One region of the Methylobacterium sp. 391_Methyba4 genome, then DNA from elsewhere that is predicted to be linked to it. Evidence: riboswitches for the same ligand, from Rfam matches in the RefSeq annotation. Region 1 holds a riboswitch; the other holds the start of a gene.

Region 1 (3,380 bases):
CCTGGACACGGCGATGCGGGAAGCGCCGGACCTGGCTCGCATCTGGCGGGCGCGGCCCGGTCTTGTCGCATCCTTCGCGGCTCTCGACCGGTCGGTGTTCGGCGCATCGGGCGCGCCGGTCCCGGACCTGAGGGCATTGGCCAACGCCCTGTCCCGGTCCGAACCGGTCGCCGCCGCGGCCCGGGAACCGGACCGGCTCGCCCCCCTCGACGGTCCGGCCCGCTGACTGATCGTCGGCTTGTGAACGCGCCTCCGGGAACGGCGCGCCGCATGGCGGCTTGGGCTGCCGGCGCTGATCGCCACCGGAGATTTCGTTCATGCCCGCGATCCTGAACAGACCCGCATGTGCGCTGGCCGCGATGCTCGTCCTCGGCCTGGTCGTCCCCACCGCGCTGCCGTCGGCGGCCTTCGCCCGGTCCTCCGGCACCGAGCGCACGCTGAAGATGGTCGACACCGACAAGGACGGCACGATCGATCTGGCCGAGGCCCAGGCCGCGGCCGGCAAGGTCTTCGACGCCGCCGAGACCGACAAGGACGGGACCGTCGACGCCAAGGAGCTGAAGGGCCGGGTCAGCAAGACGGACCTGAAGGCCGCCGACACCGACAACGACGGCACCCTCGACCGCAAGGAATACCTCGCCCTGGTCGAGCAGCGCTTCAAGGCGGCCGATCCCGACAAGGACGGCACGCTCGACGCCAAGGAACTCAAGACCCCGGCCGGACGCAGCCTGCTGCAGCTCCTGAAATAGGCGCGGATCCCGGAGACTCCGCCGTTGCACAGTCCATGAGCAAGTATTATTCCTGTGCAACGGCTTAAGTTCTGGGCAGGCATCAATATTTTGCACTATCTTGCGTCATCTGAATTGACCTCGTAGGTTTCGGTCATCCGGGCGGCAAAGCATCGGATGAACCACCAGGGAGGAGCGCGATGGCACGCGCCAACGAGGTCAAGGACAGGTTCCGCGCGCGGCTGCAGGAGGCGGATGCCCGCAGCAACGACTTCCGCAAGAAACTCCTGGAGGAAGGCGCCCGGGCGTTGGAGCCGGTGGTCGGCGTCCTGAACCTCATGGCTGAGGTGCTCAACGAGGAGGACAACGTCCACGGCAGCATCACCGGCCTCGAGGCCAAGATCGATCAGGACAACTTCATCAGCCTCTGCGCGCGGCTGCGCGGGACCGACACCGAGCAGAAGATCAAGATCAAGTACGGTCCGGAACTCGGCGGCAGCAACTACATCTCGGTCTCGGGCCTGAACCAGCGCTACAACGAGCGCCTCGTGCCGGGGGCTGCGAGCTGCGCCATCGGCCGGACCGTCGGCAGCGACATCCAGCTCGACGAGCACCGGGGCGACGAGCTGGCCGAGGTGGTCCGCGAGGTGGTCGAGGATTTCTATGCCGCCCAGATCGAGCAGCGCAGCCACTTCGCCTACGCTCGCTGAGCCTTGCGGCTTCGCCGATCGATCCAGCACGGTGGGTTCATGACAGGGCGCGGGTCCGCTCTCCCGCACGGGAGGGGACCCGCGCCGATCCGAACCGATCTGTGAACCCGCCGCGCCCCCCCGACCCACCAGCGCGGGAGCCGGAAAACCGGATTCCCCTTACCGGCATCCTGCGCTAAGCCTGTCCCGATGGGGATGGAGCGCCCCGACAACCGCCCGACTCGGAGGCCGGGCTGATGGCTCCTACCGCACGGGCGCGCCTCAGCCGTCCGCGGTGGGGCCGTGCGCCGAAGCCGCGACAGGACGTGGCTGCCCGACCGAACAGGAAGGGCCGGCATGATCAACACCCTCATCGTCGTTGTCGGAGCCGGGCTCGGGGGCGGGTGCCGCCACGGGATCAACGTGGCGGTCGCCCGGCTGCTGCCGGGCCTCGGCTTCCCCCTGGCCACGCTGATCATCAACGTGCTGGGCTCGTTCCTGATGGGCGTGCTCGCCGAGGGCTTCGCCCTGCGCGGCGCGGCGGGTCACCCGGCACGGCTGTTCCTGACCACGGGCGTGCTCGGCGGCTTCACCACCTTCTCGACCTTCTCCCTCGACGCGATCAGCCTGTACCACCGGGGCGAGACCGCCGCCGCCGCCCTCTACGTTGGGGCCTCGGTGGCGACCGGTCTGATCGGGCTGGTGGCGGGCCTCACCCTGGTGCGGGCGGTCCTGAGCGGCAGCTGAGGCCGTCCCGGCTTCAAAAGGGCTGCGAGCTTTTGCGGCTCCGGGGCGGAGCCCGGGTCGTTCAGGGGCTCCGCCCCCGAACCCCGCCAAAGGGCTGAGCCCTTCGGAAACCCCTCTCAATCCGCGATGAACTTCAGCCGGTGGTCGCGGTAGAGGTCGACGATCGCCGCCGCGGTCTCCTCGATGGAGCGGCGCGTCACGTCGATGGTCGGCCAGCGGTTCCGGGTGAACAGCCGGCGGGAGGCGGTGATCTCGTCCGCCACCGCCGAGCGGTCGACGTAGAGGGACGATTCGTCGGCGTTGAGGCTGGAGAGCCGGTTCTGGCGGATCTGCACGATCCGCTCCGGCGAGGCGAACAGCCCGACCACCAGGGGCTTGCGGGCGCGCTCGATCGCCGGCGGCAGCGGCATGCCCGGCACCAGCGGCAGGTTGGTGGTCTTGAGGCCGCGATTGGCGAGGTAGATCGAGGTCGGCGTCTTCGAGGTCCGGCTGACGCCGAGCAGGATCACGTCCGCGTCCTCGAGATCCTCCGGCAGGTTGCCGTCGTCGTGGGCCAGGGTGAAGTTCATCGCGTCGATGCGCTTGAAGTACTCGGCGTTCAGCATGTGCTGGGCGCCGGGCCGGGCCGTGGTCTCGGCGCCGAGATAGGCGCGCAGCAGGTCGTGGACCGGCCGCAGCACCGACAGGCAGGGCGAGCCGGTCTCCCGGGCGACCTCCTCCAGCCGCTCGCCGAGGTCGCCCCCCACCAGGGTGTAGAGGACGAGACCCGGCGCCGCCCGGATCTCCGAGATCACCCGGTCGAGCTGCGCGGCCGAGCGCACCAGCGGATAGACGTGCTCGATCGCCGACACGCCCTCGTACTGCGCGGCCGCCGCGCGCCCGACATTGATCAGCGTCTCGCCGGTGGAGTCGGAGACGAGGTGGAGGTGGAAGTAGCTGCGGCCCATTCCGATCGCCTCTGCGGTCGCCATTCGCGGCGCCCACGTTGTCCACCGCCGGCCGCCAGGGGAGTCGATGAGTGTGGATAGGATGCCCCGCCGGGCCGGTCCAGGGCGATACCGGTGCGCGCTATCGACTCCGCCGTTCACAGGCAGACGATCGGGGCGCATGGATTCCGCCTCACTGGGAGAATCCGGGACGCGTCCGGGGTCCGCACACGACTCGGCGTTGCCAAGGCGCTGTCGGATCTGGTCGTTCTCGCAAGATGGAGCAAATC
Region 2 (3,380 bases), 210 kb from region 1:
GAGCTGCACCAGCAGCGCCCGCGCGGGCGGGGTTTTGAGGTACTCGATCACGTGCGGCTCGATGCCGGCGTTGCGGATCATCGCGAGGGTGTTGCGGGACGTGCCGCATTCGGGGTTGTGGTAGATCACGACGTCGAACGGCTCAGGCATGGGCGGTCTCTCCAAGGGCGGGGCAGCAGGGTGCCAGGGCGGCCATCGCCGGGGTGCAGACCTCCGGGCGGCCCTGGCAGCAATCTTTCATCAGGAAGGCGATCAGGCCGGACAGCGCCGGGTAGGCGGCGCTGTAGATGATCGAGCGGCCCGCGCGCCGCGATGCGACCAGGCCCGCGTGGCTCAGTTCCTTGAGATGATGGGACACGGTGGCGGCGGAGACGCCCACCGCCTCAGCCAGCACGCCGGAGGCCAGCCCGTCCGGGCCGGCGGTCACGAGCACCCGCACCAGGCGCAGACGGTGCTCCTGGGCGAGGGCCGCGAAGGCGGCGAGGGCTTGCGGCTCGTCCATATTCGTTACAATCTTCAAATCACTCTTTGAACGTACAAGAAAGCTGAACCTTGGACAAGCCGCGCCAGCCTTTCACCGATGGCCTGCCGAACCTGAGCGCCGCGCATTTCGTGGTGCCGACCCGCGCGCGCCTGGAGGCGGTCAAGCCGCTCACCCACGCCCCCCGGTTCCTGATCCTCTACGGCTCCCTGCGGGAGCGCTCGTTCAGCCGCTTCCTCGCCTACGAGGCCGCCCGGCTCCTGGAAGCCATGGGCGGCGAGGTGCGGATCTACGACGCGCACGGCCTGCCCCTGCCCGACGACACGACCGCCGATCATCCGAAGGTGCAGGAGCTGCGCGACCTCTCGATCTGGTCCGAGGGCCAAGTGTGGGTGTCGCCGGAGCGGCACGGCACGCTGACCGGCGTGATGAAAAGCCAGATCGACTGGCTGCCGCTCTCCGAAGGCAGCGTGCGGCCGACCCAGGGCCGCACGCTGGCCGTGATGCAGGTGTCCGGCGGCTCGCAGAGCTTCAACGCCGTGAACAGCCTGCGGATTCTCGGCCGCTGGATGCGGATGATCACGATCCCGAACCAGTCGTCGGTCCCGATGGCCTACAAGGAGTTCGACGAGGCCGGCCGGATGAAGCCGGGGCCGCTCTACGAGCGCGTCGTGGACGTGTGCGAGGAGCTCATGAAGTTCACGCTGCTGACCCGGGAGCGGGCCGACGACCTCGTCGACCGCTACAGCGAGCGGAAGGAGCGCGCGCCGGAGCGGCTGAGCGCCGTGGCCGCCGACATCGGCTTTGTGAAGCGCTGAGACACACCGCCGCCGATGCGACCGTCCACGCGGGCGCCGTCGTGATCGCGGCGGCCACCGGCCGCCCGTGGGGCAGGTCTGTGCGGGTCCCGGCGCCCCGAGGGTCGACCGGATCCGCTGTCGCCGCGTCCACCCTCGGGGGAGCGACGGGTTCGCCCCCCGCACGCCGCAGGCCTGCACGAAGGACCTTGACGAAGGGCCTTGACGCGGTTCGGAGGGGTCCCGTATCTCTCGAGGACGGCAATGGTGTCTGCCGGGCCATCAAGGCCGAACCGCCGTCAGGCTGATGACTCCTACTTCTTGCGATCCCGCAAAGTCTTGCGGCGTCGCATCAAGGGGATGTCATGCGCGCAACCTTCCGAAATCTGTTTACACGCTTCAACGTAGCGGCCTTTGTCCGCACGCGGCACGATCATGCCGTCTCGGTCGCGCGCTGGATCCTGGTTCTGCTGCCCATGGCCGCCGCCGTGGGCTCCCTGTGCGCGGCCTTCCTCTGGAGCCTCGATGCGGCCACCCGGGCGCGCTTCGCCTATCCCGGGCTGCTGTTTCTCCTGCCGCTCGGCGGCTTGGCTATCGGGCTGCTCTACCATCGCTTCGGCCAATCCGTGGAGGGCGGCAACAACCTCATCGTCGAGCAGATCCATGTGCCCGGGGGCGGCGTGCCCCTGCGCATGGCGCCGCTGATCTTCCTCGGCACGGTGGTCACGCATCTGTTCGGCGGATCGGCGGGCCGCGAAGGCACGGCCGTCCAACTGGGCGGCAGCCTCGCAAGCGCCTTCGGCAAGGCGGTCCGCCTGGATGCGCCGAGCTTCCGGATCATGCTGATGGCCGGGATCGCCGCGGGGTTCGGCGCCGTCTTCGGTACGCCACTGGCCGGCGCGGTCTTCGCGCTCGAGGTCCTCGCTGTCGGACGCGTCGAATATGCGGCCCTCGTGCCCTGCCTCGTCGCGGCCGTGGTCGGCGACTGGACCTGTCAGCTGTGGGGCATCGAACACGGGGTCTACCGTATCGACGACCACGCCGGAGCCGTCGGCACGCACATGGTCGAGCCGCTGCTCCTGGCCAAGGTCGCGGTGGCAGGCGTGGCCTTCGGACTGGCCGGCCTGGTGTTCGCCGAGGCGAACCACATGCTCGGCGGATGGTGCAAGCGGGTCATCGCCTTCGCGCCCCTCCGCCCCGTGGCGGGCGGCCTCGCGGTGATCGCCCTGGTCTACCTCTGTGGCACGCGGGATTATCTGGGACTGGGCGTCTGGTCGGCGGATCCGCACGGGCTGACCATCGCCCGCTTCTTCGGTCCGGAGGTGCATCCCTGGAGCTGGGCGCTCAAGATGCTGTTCACGGTCGTCACCCTGAGCGCCGGGTTCAAGGGCGGCGAGGTCACGCCGCTGTTCTTCATCGGCGCGGCCCTCGGCAACGCGCTGGCCGGGGTGCTGGGGGCGCCGGTGGATCTCCTGGCCGGCCTCGGGTTCGTCGCCGTGTTTGCCGGAGCGGCCAACACGCCGCTGGCCTGCACGCTGATGGGTATCGAGCTGTTCGGCGCCACGCACGGCGTCTACATCGCGACCGCCTGCTTCCTGGCCTACCTGTGCTCCGGGCACAGCGGCATCTACCTGTCCCAGCGCATCGCCGTCCCGAAGGTTTCCGTGGGCACTCTGCCGCCGGACGCCACCCTGCGCCATGCGCGTACGCACCGCGCGGCCCGGCTGACCGCGCCGGCCCCCGTGTCGGCCCCCGTGTCGGCCCCCGTGTCGGCCCCCGACAGATAGGTGCGCCCCAGGGCTTCGACGCGTCCGGTCGTCCCGGCCGGGATCGGGACGGTGCGGGCATCTCAATGACGTGCGCCGACAGGGCTCGACCACGCCAAGCCCGTCCCTGGGGGGCTCCAGGCCCCTCTGCCGGGAACGGGTCGTGCAGGCGAAGGCCGACGGCCTGCTCAAGGCCGTCGGCCGAGGACGCCCCGGTCTCAATGGGCGCCACACGCCCCCCGCAATCCGCGCCCTGCCCCTGCACCGCCGTCGGGCCGGCCCGCAAGCGGCGGAGCCGGCCCGCGCCGGGAGGGCGGACCGGGAGGATCCGGCCAG

What was found. Region 1 has a riboswitch for fluoride ahead of crcB (fluoride efflux transporter CrcB). Riboswitches for the same ligand answer to the same signal wherever they lie in the genome.
Region 2: linked by a shared signal. The riboswitch ahead of P9K36_RS23935 (voltage-gated chloride channel family protein) and the one ahead of crcB (fluoride efflux transporter CrcB) in region 1 are both predicted to bind fluoride.

The regions. Positions count from the first base shown of each region.
Region 1 covers NZ_CP121475.1:5,276,033-5,279,412, reverse strand. Annotated here, with positions in the region: gene P9K36_RS24910 (BatD family protein) at 1-226, shown strand, start outside; gene P9K36_RS24905 (EF-hand domain-containing protein) at 318-749, shown strand; gene P9K36_RS24900 (hypothetical protein) at 929-1,438, shown strand; fluoride riboswitch at 1,621-1,691, shown strand; gene crcB (fluoride efflux transporter CrcB) at 1,775-2,164, shown strand; gene P9K36_RS24890 (pyruvate, water dikinase regulatory protein) at 2,281-3,111, opposite strand.
Region 2 covers NZ_CP121475.1:5,062,854-5,066,233, forward strand. Annotated here, with positions in the region: gene arsC (arsenate reductase (glutaredoxin)) at 1-150, opposite strand, end outside; gene P9K36_RS23925 (metalloregulator ArsR/SmtB family transcription factor) at 143-502, opposite strand; gene arsH (arsenical resistance protein ArsH) at 553-1,299, shown strand; fluoride riboswitch at 1,530-1,602, shown strand; gene P9K36_RS23935 (voltage-gated chloride channel family protein) at 1,644-3,065, shown strand.